DNA from 2 places in the Shinella sp. 20P9.1.1 genome. Region 2 is predicted to be linked to the other one. Evidence: predicted binding sites of a transcription regulator. Region 2 holds the regulator's gene; the other holds the start of a gene.
What was found. Region 2 encodes HrcA, which represses chaperone genes, less so after heat shock. Its sites were predicted from a motif close to GTTAGCACTCNCNNNNNGNGAGTGCTAAC; they were not measured.

Region 1: a site for HrcA is predicted at 1,749-1,777, ahead of groES (co-chaperone GroES). Genes of this name have one in related genera too.

What each region holds. Positions count from the first base shown of each region.
Region 1 covers NZ_JBYOLC010000009.1:32,669-38,976, forward strand. The annotation lists gene AC27VQ_RS16370 (bifunctional riboflavin kinase/FAD synthetase) at 1-655, opposite strand, end outside; gene AC27VQ_RS16375 (TIGR01459 family HAD-type hydrolase) at 670-1,518, opposite strand; gene groES (co-chaperone GroES) at 1,834-2,130, shown strand; gene groL (chaperonin GroEL) at 2,184-3,824, shown strand; gene AC27VQ_RS16390 (hypothetical protein) at 4,316-4,762, shown strand; gene AC27VQ_RS16395 (bifunctional diguanylate cyclase/phosphodiesterase) at 4,772-6,308, opposite strand, start outside.
Region 2 covers NZ_JBYOLC010000002.1:102,784-109,091, reverse strand. The annotation lists gene rpoN (RNA polymerase factor sigma-54) at 1-251, shown strand, start outside; gene hpf (ribosome hibernation-promoting factor, HPF/YfiA family) at 502-1,077, shown strand; gene ptsN (PTS IIA-like nitrogen regulatory protein PtsN) at 1,150-1,614, shown strand; gene grpE (nucleotide exchange factor GrpE) at 1,688-2,302, opposite strand; gene hrcA (heat-inducible transcriptional repressor HrcA) at 2,385-3,464, opposite strand; gene rph (ribonuclease PH) at 3,640-4,359, shown strand; gene AC27VQ_RS04095 (VOC family protein) at 4,369-4,785, shown strand; gene rdgB (RdgB/HAM1 family non-canonical purine NTP pyrophosphatase) at 4,794-5,438, shown strand; gene hemW (radical SAM family heme chaperone HemW) at 5,446-6,308, shown strand, end outside.

The DNA.
Region 1 (6,308 bases), on a different contig from region 2:
GCGGAAGCTGCATGTTGGCGGTGGGATAGCCGAGCGTGCGGCCAAGCTGCTGGCCGCCGATGACCTCGGCCTCGACCGTATAATGATAGCCGAGCAGACCGGCGGCTTCCACCACCGCGCCCTCGCCGAGCAGCTTGCGGATGAAGCTGGAAGAGATGACCGAGGCGTTTTCGTCGCGAAAGGCGTCGACCAGCGTCACGCCAAAACCGTTGTCCTGGCCGGCGGCCATCAGGAAGGCCGGGCCGCCTTCCCTGCCCTTGCCGAAATGGAAATCGAAACCGGTGACAACCTCGGAGGCATGCAGCCAGTCCATCAGCACGGTGCGGATGAAGTCATGCGCCGAGATTTCGGAGAAGGAACGGTCGAAGGGATATTCGATGACGGCCGAAAAGCCCATGCCTTCGAGAAGGCGCGCCTTGAGCGGCGCGGGCGTCAGGCGGAAGACGGGTGTCTCCGGGCGGAAGACGGTGCGCGGATGTGGCTCGAAGGTCAGCACCAGCGCCGGGATACCGCGCTCGGCGGCGATCTCCAGCGCCCGCTGCAAGACGGCCTGATGGCCGCGGTGCACGCCGTCGAAATTGCCGATGGCGATGACGCCGCCGCGCAGATGTTCGGGCAGCGGCTGCCGGGTTTCGTTCCTGTGAAATACCGTCATGACGACCGTCTCCGTCACTGAAGCCGGGGCATCCACCATTTCGGGTGGGTGTTTTCCTGGACGAGGAAGGCGGCGAGCTTGGCCTCGTCGGTGCGGCCGGCTTCCACATAATGCTGGGCGTGAATGCCGCCCGAAATATAGAGCACGTCGAGGCCATAGGCTTCAGCGCCGCGCACGTCCGTCGGCATGCCGTCGCCGACCGCGATGACGCGGCTGAGATCGAAGGCGCCGCGCACGTCACGCGCCTCGGAAAGCGACTTTTCATAAATCGGACGATGCGGCTTGCCGGCGATCTGCGTCGTGCAGCCCAGTCCCTCGTAGAATTTCGCCAGCGCCCCGGCGCAGGGAATGAGCTTGTGGCCGCGTTCGACGACGAGATCGGGATTGGCACAGATGAAGGACAGCTTGCGCTGCGCAAGCGCCGTCAGCTCCTCGCGGTAATCCTCGACCGTTTCCTTTTCGTCCTCGCGCAGGCCCGCGCAGACGACGATGCCGGCCTCGTCGATGCCAACGGTTTCGACGCCGAGGCCATCGAGCAGCGGCAGGTCCTTTTCCGCGCCGATGAAATAGACCTTCTTCGGTCCTTCGGCGATCAGCGCGCGGGTGACGTCGCCCGAGGTGACGATGCGGTCATAGGCATCATCGGTGACGCCGAGGCCGCGGATCTGCACCTTCACGCCCGGATGCGGGCGCGGCGAATTGGTGATGAGCACGACGGTGAGGCCCGCCTTGCGCGCTTCGGCGAGCGCTTCGGTGGCATAGGAGAACGCCTCCACGCCATTGTGCAGGACGCCCCAGACGTCGCAGAGCACCACGTCGTACTGCGCGGCGATGTCGCGGAAGGATTGGATGCGTTCAGCCATCAGGAAGTCCCGTCTCAAGGTCGAAGCCCGACATTGCAAAGCGGGACAAAGAAAACAAGCCTCTTCCCGCAATTTTGCTCCGCCCACAGGGAAAGAGACGGAAATTCACGGTGTTGACTTGATGGCATGCGATATCGCCACCATCTGCCGGGCTGCGGTAACCATGGCAGGCGAAATAATTTGAGAGCGGCGTTCTTGACTCGTAAGACGCCGACGCCTACTTCAAGGCCGCTAGCACTCCTAATCGGTGAGTGCTAACATCAATCATCGGATCCACTAGGGATCCGCAATGTCATTCGATCGAGGGATTAGACAATGGCAAGCACCACCTTCCGCCCGCTTCACGACCGCGTCGTCGTTCGTCGCGTTGAGTCCGAAGCCAAGACCAAGGGCGGCATCATCATTCCCGATACCGCCAAGGAAAAGCCGCAGGAAGGCGAAATCGTCGCCGTCGGCACCGGCACCCGTGACGACAAGGGCGCAATCGTCGCTCTCGACGTCAAGGTCGGCGACCGCGTCCTGTTCGGCAAGTGGTCGGGCACCGAAGTCAAGCTCGACGGCGAAGACCTTCTGATCATGAAGGAAGCCGACATCATGGGCGTCATCGGCTGATTAGCCGATAACCCTTTCCGCAATTCGCTGATACCTATTCAGGAGCTTTCACAATGGCAGCCAAAGAAGTCAAATTCGGCCGCACCGCGCGCGAAAAGATGCTGCGTGGCGTCGACGTCCTCGCAGACGCAGTCAAGGTAACGCTCGGCCCGAAGGGTCGTAACGTCGTCATCGACAAGTCCTTCGGCGCTCCGCGCATCACCAAGGACGGCGTTTCCGTCGCCAAGGAAATCGAACTGGAAGACAAGTTCGAGAACATGGGCGCCCAGCTCGTTCGCGAAGTCGCCTCCAAGACCAACGACATCGCCGGCGACGGCACGACGACCGCTACCGTTCTTGCCCAGGCTATCGTTCGCGAAGGCCACAAGGCCGTTGCCGCCGGCATGAACCCGATGGACCTGAAGCGCGGCATCGATCTCGCCGTTGCCGAAGTCGTCAAGGATCTCCAGGCCAAGGCCAAGAAGATCAACACCTCGGAAGAAGTCGCTCAGGTCGGTACGATCTCCGCAAACGGCGACAAGCAGGTCGGTCTCGACATTGCCGAAGCCATGCAGAAGGTCGGCAACGAAGGCGTCATCACGGTTGAAGAAGCCAAGACCGCCGAAACGGAACTCGAAGTCGTCGAAGGCATGCAGTTCGACCGCGGCTACCTGTCGCCCTACTTCGTGACCAACCCGGAAAAGATGGTCGCCGACCTCGAAGACGCTTTCATTCTCCTGCACGAGAAGAAGCTCTCGAACCTCCAGGCGATGCTCCCGGTTCTCGAAGCCGTCGTCCAGACCGGCAAGCCGCTGGTCATCATCGCTGAAGACGTCGAAGGCGAAGCGCTTGCTACGCTCGTCGTCAACAAGCTGCGTGGCGGCCTCAAGATCGCTGCCGTCAAGGCTCCGGGCTTCGGCGACCGCCGCAAGGCCATGCTGGAAGACATCGCCATCCTGACGGGCGGCACGGTCATCTCCGAAGACCTCGGCATCAAGCTCGAAAACGTAACGCTCGACATGCTCGGCCGTTCGAAGAAGGTTTCGATCTCCAAGGAAAACACGACGATCGTCGACGGTGCCGGCCAGAAGGCTGAAATCGAAGGCCGCGTCGCGCAGATCAAGGCCCAGATCGAAGAAACCACCTCCGATTACGACCGCGAGAAGCTGCAGGAACGTCTTGCCAAGCTCGCTGGCGGCGTTGCCGTCATCCGCGTCGGCGGCTCGACGGAAGTCGAAGTCAAGGAAAAGAAGGACCGCATCGACGATGCCCTCAACGCGACGCGCGCTGCCGTTCAGGAAGGCATCGTACCGGGCGGCGGCGTAGCCCTGCTCCGTTCGTCCACGAAGATCACCGTCAAGGGTGAGAACGACGACCAGGAAGCCGGCATCAACATCATCCGCAAGGCCCTCCAGGCCCTGGTTCGCCAGATCGCGGACAATGCTGGTGACGAAGCCTCCATCGTCGTCGGCAAGATCCTCGAGAAGAACGAAGACAACTACGGCTACAACGCCCAGACCGGCGAATACGGCGACCTGATCGCCCTCGGCATCGTCGACCCGGTCAAGGTTGTCCGCACGGCTCTGCAGAATGCTGCTTCGGTTGCTTCGCTGCTGATCACGACGGAAGCCATGATCGCCGAACTGCCGAAGAAGGATGCACCGGGCGGCATGCCTGGCGGCATGGGCGGCATGGGCGGCATGGACATGATGTAAGACCTTCGGGTCTTATATCTGAGCCATCCGGTTCAGTTACGGAAAGGGCGGTCTTCGGGCCGCCCTTTTTGTTTTATTGCGCCGCCGGACCTGTATCGTTTCCGGAAAAAAGATTTTGACCATTTGTACAATAATTATCAAAAAGCCGTTGATGGTATCAAAAAACCCACTATAAAGACGCTCCAAGTGAACTTTAAAGATTCACAAGGGGTTCAGGCGCTGGGGAACGGCATCATTTTCGCCGCTTATCGTGCAGCCAGATATCCCGAACGATTTTGATAGAAACCGCCGACGACCTGAATGGAGAGGCAGCGGTGGTTTTCTCGCGTACGTCCGATCCGCATGCACAGACGGAGCCGGATGCAGTTCAGTTCATGAGAAAGTGGGGGCGGCAGACTTCGAGGAGGTCAGCCGGCACTGCTTTTTAGCATGTTGCGTGCCTGCAAGCCGCGACGTGTCGGTCAAATTCGAGCAACTGCCTGAGGTCGTAGGTGTTCAAGATAATCAAGACTGATCTCTCGTCGCCATTTCTGCCGGGCTCGATGGAGTTCGACGAGACGGACAACGAGCTGTTGACGCAATACTGTGTGACGGAGCGCTGGACCGGCGACCTTTCCAACGGCCTGTTCACGCTTGGCGATAAGGCGACGCAGGCGCACGGCCTGACGCAGCGCACCTGCGGGCTGCTCAATCTCATCCGCTGCTACGAGCCGCTCGACCGCACTCGCGTGCTGGAACTCTTCGAGCAGGCGGCGGCCTCCTCCTCGTCCTTCTGCTTCTCCACGACGATCCATCTCGACGGCGCGCCGCGCCAGCCGGTGTTCTGCGTCGGGGAATCGACGGGGCTTGAGGAGAAATACGCCGGTACGATCATCGGCGTCTTCATCTTCCCGCGCTTCCAGATCGATCTGGTCGGGCGGCGCTTCAAGCGGCAGTAGGAAGCGGCGTTACGCCGCTTCGCTCTTCTCCGTGTCTATGCGGATACGCTCCACCGGCACCGGACGTCCCAGGAAATAGCCCTGCGCCTCGTCGCAGCCTTCGTCGAGAAGGATGTCGAGCTGGCTGCGCGTCTCCACGCCTTCCGCCAGAACCGGCACGCGCAGCGACTGGCCAAGCGCCAGGATGGCGCGGATGATGGCTTTCGCCTCGGGGCTTGCCTCCACCTCGCTCATGAAGCTGCGATCGAGCTTGATCTTGTCGAAGGGGAAGGCGCGCAGCGTTTCGAGCGAGGAATAGCCCGTGCCGAAATCGTCGATGGCGATGGTGACGCCGAAGGCCTTGATGCGGCGCAGCGTGTTGAGCGCGCGCTCCTTGTCGCCGATGATCGTCGATTCCGTGATTTCGAGCTCCAGCCGGCGCGGGCTGAGGCCGGTCTCCAAAAGCACGCGGTGCACGAGATCGGCGACATCGGCATTGCCGAGCTGCACGGGTGAAAGGTTGACGGCAATCTTGTAGTCGTTGCCCCAGGTCGCGGCCTCGCGGCAGGCTTCGCGCAGCACCCATTCGCCGATCGGCAGGATGGCGCCGCACTCTTCGGCAACCGGGATAAATTCTGACGGCGGGATCGTGCCGCGCACCGGATGATGCCAGCGCAACAGCACCTCGTAGCCGATGGTCTCACCCGAAGTGACGGCCTTCTGCACCTGATAGTGCAGCTGCAATTCCTTGCGCTCGACGGCCTGCCAGAGATCGTTTGCAATCAGGCGGCGGCTGCGGGCGGCCTCGTCCATGGAGACCTCGTAGAAGCAGACCGTTTCGATCAGCGCATCCTTGGCGCGGTACATGGCGAGGTCGGCATTGTTGAGCAGTGCTTCGACATTATCGGCATCCTGCGGATAGATCGCGACGCCGAGGCTCGCGCCCGGCTTGATGTCATAGCCGTCGATGCGGATTTCGTCGTTGAGGCAGGTTTCGAGGCGCTGGATGAAATCGGTGAGATCCGCCATGTCCTCGAAGCGCTTGGCGGCCGCGAATTCGTCGCCGCCGAAGCGTGCGACCGTCTCGTCGGCCTCAAGGCAGGCCTGCATGCGCTTTGCGAGCGTGGTCAGAACCTCGTCGCCCGCAGCATGGCCGCGCGTGTCGTTGATTTCCTTGAACTTGTCGAGATCGATACCGATGGCCGCAACGAGGCCGCCGGAGCGGCGGGCGGAGAAGAGATCGGCCTCCAGACTGGCGTTGAAGCTTGCCCGATTGGGCAGGCCGGTCAGGCCGTCATGGCGGGCGAGGAAGGAGATCTGCTCCTCGGAGCGCAGGCGTTCGGATATGTCCTCATAGGTCGCAACCCAGGCGCCATCCGGCAGCGTGCGGTAGCGCAGCTGCACGGAAACACCGTTCGACAGTTTCTCAATGAGCACGCCGCCGTCGTTCGCCTGGATGGCAGCGCGGCGGCGCGCATACATGTCGCGCGCCCGCGGCTTCCAGATTTCCGGATCGGCATAGACGTCGGCGACGCCCTGGTCGACGATCTCGCGCAGCGTCATGCCC
Region 2 (6,308 bases):
TCTCGATCGGCTCGGCGGAGGGGGGTGATTCTCATTCCGCCGAGAGTGTGCGCCACCGCATCCGCACAATGATCACGCAGGAATTACCGGACGCCGTCCTTTCAGACGACGACATCGTCGATATCCTTCGCAAGGGCGGTGTGGAGCTTGCCCGCCGCACGGTCGCAAAATATCGCGAGGCGATGAACATTCCCTCCTCCGTGCAGCGCCGGCGGGAAAAGCGGGCGCTCGCCAGGGCCGCCGCCTCCTGACGAAAACGCTGGAAAACCGGCACTTCCGGTTGACGGACGTTAACAATGGCTGAATCCGCCAATTGACTTCGCAAACGGGAAGGGCTAATGCGCGCCCCAATTCCGAAGGGAAGAAATACCGGACTTCCAAACATATCCCCGGTTTTCTCTAGCGTGCGGTGCAGCAAACAGCGCATGCGTGAAAAGCTTGGAACACAGATGAGGTTGGAATAGACTGGTGCGCGCAAATCATGAAAGAGAGGTAGCCTCCATGAGTGTGCGTGTGTCCGGTAAACATATGGAAATCGGTGACAGCTTCCGCCAACGCATTGAAGAGCAGGTGGAAGAGGCCGTAACCAAATATTTTGACGGAGGATATTCGAGCCAGGTCACCGTGGAAAAAGCGGGATCGCGGTATAGTGCCGACTGCAAGGTCCATCTCGATACAGGGATGGCGTTGCAAGCCAATGGCGAAGCAAACGATCCCCTCGTGGCCTTTCAATCGGCCTCGGAACGGATCGAGAAGCGCCTGCGTCGGTACAAGCGCAAACTCAAGGCCCACCACAATGGCAACGGTCACGACGCCTTTGCAGAAGTGGCCTACACGGTGATGGATTCGGTCCCCGACGAAGACGACGAGCTTCCCGAGGACTATGCACCGACCATCGTTGCGGAAAGCACGAAGAAACTGCGGACCATGTCCGTCGCAGGCGCCGTCATGGCGCTCGACATGACGGACGATCCGGTTCTTCTGTTCCGCAGCGCCGGGTCGGAGCAGCTCAATATCGTCTACCGACGCAACGACGGCAATATTGGCTGGATTGATGCAGCCAATATCAAAAGCTGAGTGATGGAAGCGTGGTGCCGGGACGGGCACCACGCTTCTTCAACCCTTCACCCAGCGCACGAGGACAAAAGCATGGCATTGGCAGGTCTACTGCAGCAGAGTGCGATTATTCCGGCGATGAAGGCCAATTCCAAGAAGCAGCTGCTTCAGGAGCTGGCGGTAAAAGCGGCAAAGATCACCGGGATTCCGGAACGCGAGATCTTCGACGTCATCCTTCAGCGCGAGCGGCTCGGTTCGACCGGCGTGGGCAATGGCATCGCCATCCCGCACGGCAAGCTGAAAGAGCTTTCGCAGATCACCGGCCTCTTCGCGAGGCTTGAAACCCCCGTGGACTTCGAGGCCCTGGACGACCAGCCGGTCGACCTCGTCTTCCTGCTGCTTGCGCCCGAGGGTGCTGGCGCCGACCACCTGAAGGCCCTTTCGCGCATCGCCCGCGTGCTGCGCGATCCGGCCATGGTAGCAAAGCTGCGCGCTTCCGACAGCGAAAGCGCGATCTATGCCTGCCTCAGTGAAGAACACGCGTCGAACGCGGCCTGAGGCTTTCGAATTCGCATGAAAAAACCGGCGGTTTTGCGACCGCCGGTTTTTCTGTGTTCGTAAAAGCCTTCGATCAGGCCTGGGTGGCGCCCGCCTCGCCGGCCGCTGCCTTCGGGCCGCCCTTGGCGACGCCGACCATCGCCGGGCGCAGCACGCGCTCGCCGATGACATAGCCGTCCTGTACGACCTGAACCACGGTGTTGTTGGGAACCTCGGCGTTCGGCACTTCGAACATCGCCTGGTGGAAATTCGGGTCGAATTTCTCACCGATGGGCTCGAGCTTGCGTACGCCGTGGCGTTCGAGGGCCGCGAGCATCGAGCGCTCGGTCATCTCGACGCCCTCGGCCAACGTCTTGACGCTCTCGTCGTTTGCCAGCGCGTCGGCCGGGATCGCATCGAGCGCGCGGCGCAGGTTGTCAGAGACGGCCAGCATGTCGCGGGCGAAACCGGCAACGGAATAGGATTTTGCATCCTTCACGTCGCGCTCGGTGCGGCGGCGCAGGTTGTCCATCTCGGCGGCAAGGCGCAGGTACCTGTCGCGCAGGTCCGAATTTTCCGCGCGCAGCACGTCGAGCGGATCCGGCTCGGACGGGGTGTCGGCCTCGACGGCGGCGTCTGCCGCTGCATCCGCAGCCAGACTGATATCCACCACGTCGTCAGGTCCGTGTTTCTTGCTCTCGTCGGTCATGACGTACTCCGAATTGCATGTGTCCTGAGGTTGGGCCCGATATCGAGCTTTGAGCCCGAAAAATCAAGGGTGGATGGGCAATTCAACGCGAAAGCCGCGACATCAGCTGCGCCGTATAGTCCACCATCGGCACGATCCGCGAATAGTTGAGCCTCGTGGGGCCGATGACGCCGACGGCACCGACGATCTTCTCGTCGCTGTCGCGATAGGGTGCGACGATGAGCGAGGAGCCGGACAGCGAGAACAGCTTGTTCTCCGAGCCGATGAAGATGCGCACGCCCGGCCCGGTTTCCGCAAGGTTCAGGAGCTCGATCAGGCCGTCCTTGCGTTCAAGATCGTCGAACAGCATACGCAGGCGGTCGATATCGTCGGCGCCCGCAAGGCCTTCGAGCAGGTTCGCCCGGCCGCGCACGATGAGCCGCGTCGGCTTGCCCGCCTCGAAGCCGCCGGACCAGACGGCAAGTCCACGCTCGACGAGATCCTGCGACAGCTTGTCCAGCTCGCCGCTGATCTCGCCGCGCAGGCGCTCCAGCTGCGAGCGCGCCTCGACCAGCGTGTTGCCGGCAAGATGGGCATTGAGGAAATTCGCGGCCTCTGTGAGCTGCGAGCCCGTCACGCCGGCCGGCAGCTCGATGATACGGTTTTCCACCTGGTCGTGATCGCCGACGAGCACGACCAGCGCTTTGGTCGGCTCCAGCCGGATGAACTCGACATGTTTCAAGACCGCGTCGTTCTTCGTGGTGATGACGAGGCCGGCGCCACGCGACATGCCTGATAGCGCCTGGCTCGCCTCGTTCATCATGGTCTCGACGGCCGTATGCTTCTGGCCGTGCGGACGCACATGCCGCTCGATCGAGGCGCGGTCCTCCGCCGAGATGTTGCCGATCTGCATGAAGGCATCGACGAAGAAGCGGAGCCCCAGCTGCGTCGGCAGGCGGCCGGCGCTGATATGCGGCGAATAGATGAGGCCCAACTCCTCCAGATCGCTCATCACATTGCGCACGGAGGCAGGCGACAGCGACATGGGCAGGATGCGCGACAGGTTACGCGAGCCGAGCGGCTCGCCGCTTTCCAGATAGCTTTCCACGATACGACGGAAGATTTCGCCCGACCGCTCGTCGAGCGCCGACTGAATGTCCGGACCGGGGGATCGCAAAACCATCTTTCGCCAACAACCTTGTTACTCAGGGGAATATAGTGATTTAGGCGATCATCGCAAAACGGATTTTCGCGGCGCAGCATCGCCAAGAAATCGCCTGGCTTTCCGCCGCGCCATTCCCTCATCCGGCGAACTGGTCTAAAGCACCTTCCAATATATCATGAGACAGGAGTTCGTCATGCGGCCGTCCGGCAGAAAAACCGATCAGATGCGCAAGGTTTCCTTCGAGCGCAACGTTTCCAAACATGCCGAGGGATCCTGTCTCGTCAAGTTCGGCGATACGCATGTGCTGGTCACGGCAAGCCTGGAAGACAAGACGCCGCCGTGGCTGCGCAACAGCGGCAAGGGCTGGGTGACGGCCGAATACGGCATGCTGCCGCGCGCCACCGGCGACCGCATGAGGCGCGAAGCCGCCACCGGCAAGCAGGGCGGTCGCACGCAGGAAATTCAGCGCCTGATCGGCCGGTCGCTCCGCGCCATCGTCGATCTCGAAGCACTCGGCGAACGCCAGATCACCATCGACTGCGACGTCATCCAGGCCGATGGCGGAACCCGCACGGCCTCGATCACCGGCGCCTTCATCGCCCTGCACGACTGCCTGAAGTGGATGGAAGCGCGCAACATGATCAAGACCGAAAAGGTCCTGAAGGATCATGTCGCCGCGATCTCTTGCGGCATCTTCGCCAGCCAGTCGGTGATCGACCTCGACTATCTCGAGGATTCTGCCGCCGAGACCGACGCCAATTTCGTCATGACCGGCTCGGGCGGCATCGTCGAAATCCAGGGCACCGCCGAAGGCAAGCCGTTCTCCGAGGAGGAATTCTCCAGCCTGATGACGCTTGCCCGCAACGGCATTGCCGAACTCGTCACCCTGCAGAAGCAGGCGATCGCCGGATAAGGCCCGACCATGACCGCCGCGATCGAAGGCATTCTCGAAACAGCGCTCTATGCTGACGACCTCGACGCGGCGGAAGCCTTCTATGGCGGCATATTGGGGCTTGAAAAGATCACCCGGCAGGCCGACCGCCACGTCTTCTTCCGCTGCGGCCCGGGCGTTCTCCTGATCTTCAACCCGAAGGAGACCGTCCAGCCGCCACCACCGCACGCCTTCCCCGTGCCGGTGCACGGGGCGACGGGTGCCGGCCACGCCTGTTTCCGTGTTCCAGGCTCAGCGCTTGATTTCTGGGCAAAAAAGCTCATAGAAGCCGGCATCACCATCGAAGCGGACTTTTGCTGGCCGAACGGCGCCCGCTCCATCTATTTCCGCGACCCCGCCGGCAACAGCCTCGAATGTGCCGAGCCGGGTCTCTGGAACATCGCCTAGGAACCCTTATGCGCAAGCTCGACACCAAGACGATCGTCGTCGCCAGCCACAATGCGGGAAAAATCCGCGAGATCGAGGACCTGATCGGCCCCTTGGGCTTTTCCGCCAAATCCGCCGCCGAACTGAAATTCGACGAGCCGGATGAAACCGGCACGACCTTCGAGGAAAATGCCGCCATCAAGGCGCTCGCCTCCGCCAAAGCCTCCGGCCTGCCCGCCCTTTCGGACGATTCCGGCCTCGTGATCGACGCGCTCGACGGCGCGCCGGGCGTTTACACCGCCAATTGGGCGGAAAAGGCAGATGGCACGCGCGATTTCGCCATGGCCATGGAGAAGGTCGAGAAGGCGCTTTCCGACAAGGGCGCGACCGAGGCGAAGGACCGCACCGCGCGCTTCGTTTCCGTGCTCTGCCTCGCCTGGCCCGATGGTCACACCGAACTCTTCCGTGGCGAGGTCGAAGGCACCGTCGTCTGGCCGCCGCGCGGCGAGAAGGGTTTCGGCTATGACCCGGTGTTCCAGCCCGAGGGTTACGCGACGACCTTTGGCGAGATGAGCGCGGAGGAAAAACACGGCTGGAAGCCCGGCGATGCCACGGCGCTGTCGCACCGGGCGCGCGCCTTCAAGATCTTCGTCGAAACCTGCCTGAAGGCTTGAGCGATCCATGACGGCAGTGCCCTTCGACATGCGGCCGAGTTCGGCAGCGGATCTCTCCGATCCCGGCTTCGGCATCTATGTGCACTGGCCGTTCTGTGCCGCCAAATGCCCCTATTGCGACTTCAACAGCCATGTGCGCCACCAGCCGGTCGACCAGCCGCGCTTCGTGCAGGCCTTCCTGAAGGAAATGGCGACGATGCGCCGGCTCACCGGTTCGCGCACCGTCACCAGCATCTTCATGGGCGGCGGCACGCCATCGCTGATGGCGCCGGAGACGGTGGATGCGATCCTGAACGGCATCGCCCGTCACTGGCATGTGCCCGATGGTATCGAGATCACCATGGAGGCCAACCCCTCCAGCGTGGAGGCCGAGCGCTTCCGCGGCTACCGGGCGGCCGGCGTCAACCGCGTCTCGCTCGGCGTTCAGGCGCTGAACGACCGGGACCTGAAATTCCTCGGGCGGCTGCATGACGTTGCCGATGCGCTGAAAGCCATCCGCCTGGCACGCGACATCTTCCCGCGCATGTCCTTCGACCTCATCTATGCCCGCCCCAACCAGACCGTGGAGGAATGGGACCGCGAGCTGAGGGAGGCCGTCTCCTACGCCGTCGACCATCTCTCGCTCTACCAGCTCACCATCGAGGAGGGCACGCCCTTCTACGGCCTGCACAAGGCCGGCAAGCTGATCGTGCCGGACGGCGAGCAATCCGCCGTGCTCTACGAAGCGACGCAGGAGATCACCGAGCGCGAGGGCATGCCGGCCTACGAGGTCTCCAATCATGCCCGTCCCGGCTCCGAGAGCCGCCACAACCTCACCTACTGGCGTTACGGCGACTATGTCGGCATCGGCCCCGGCGCGCATGGCCGGTT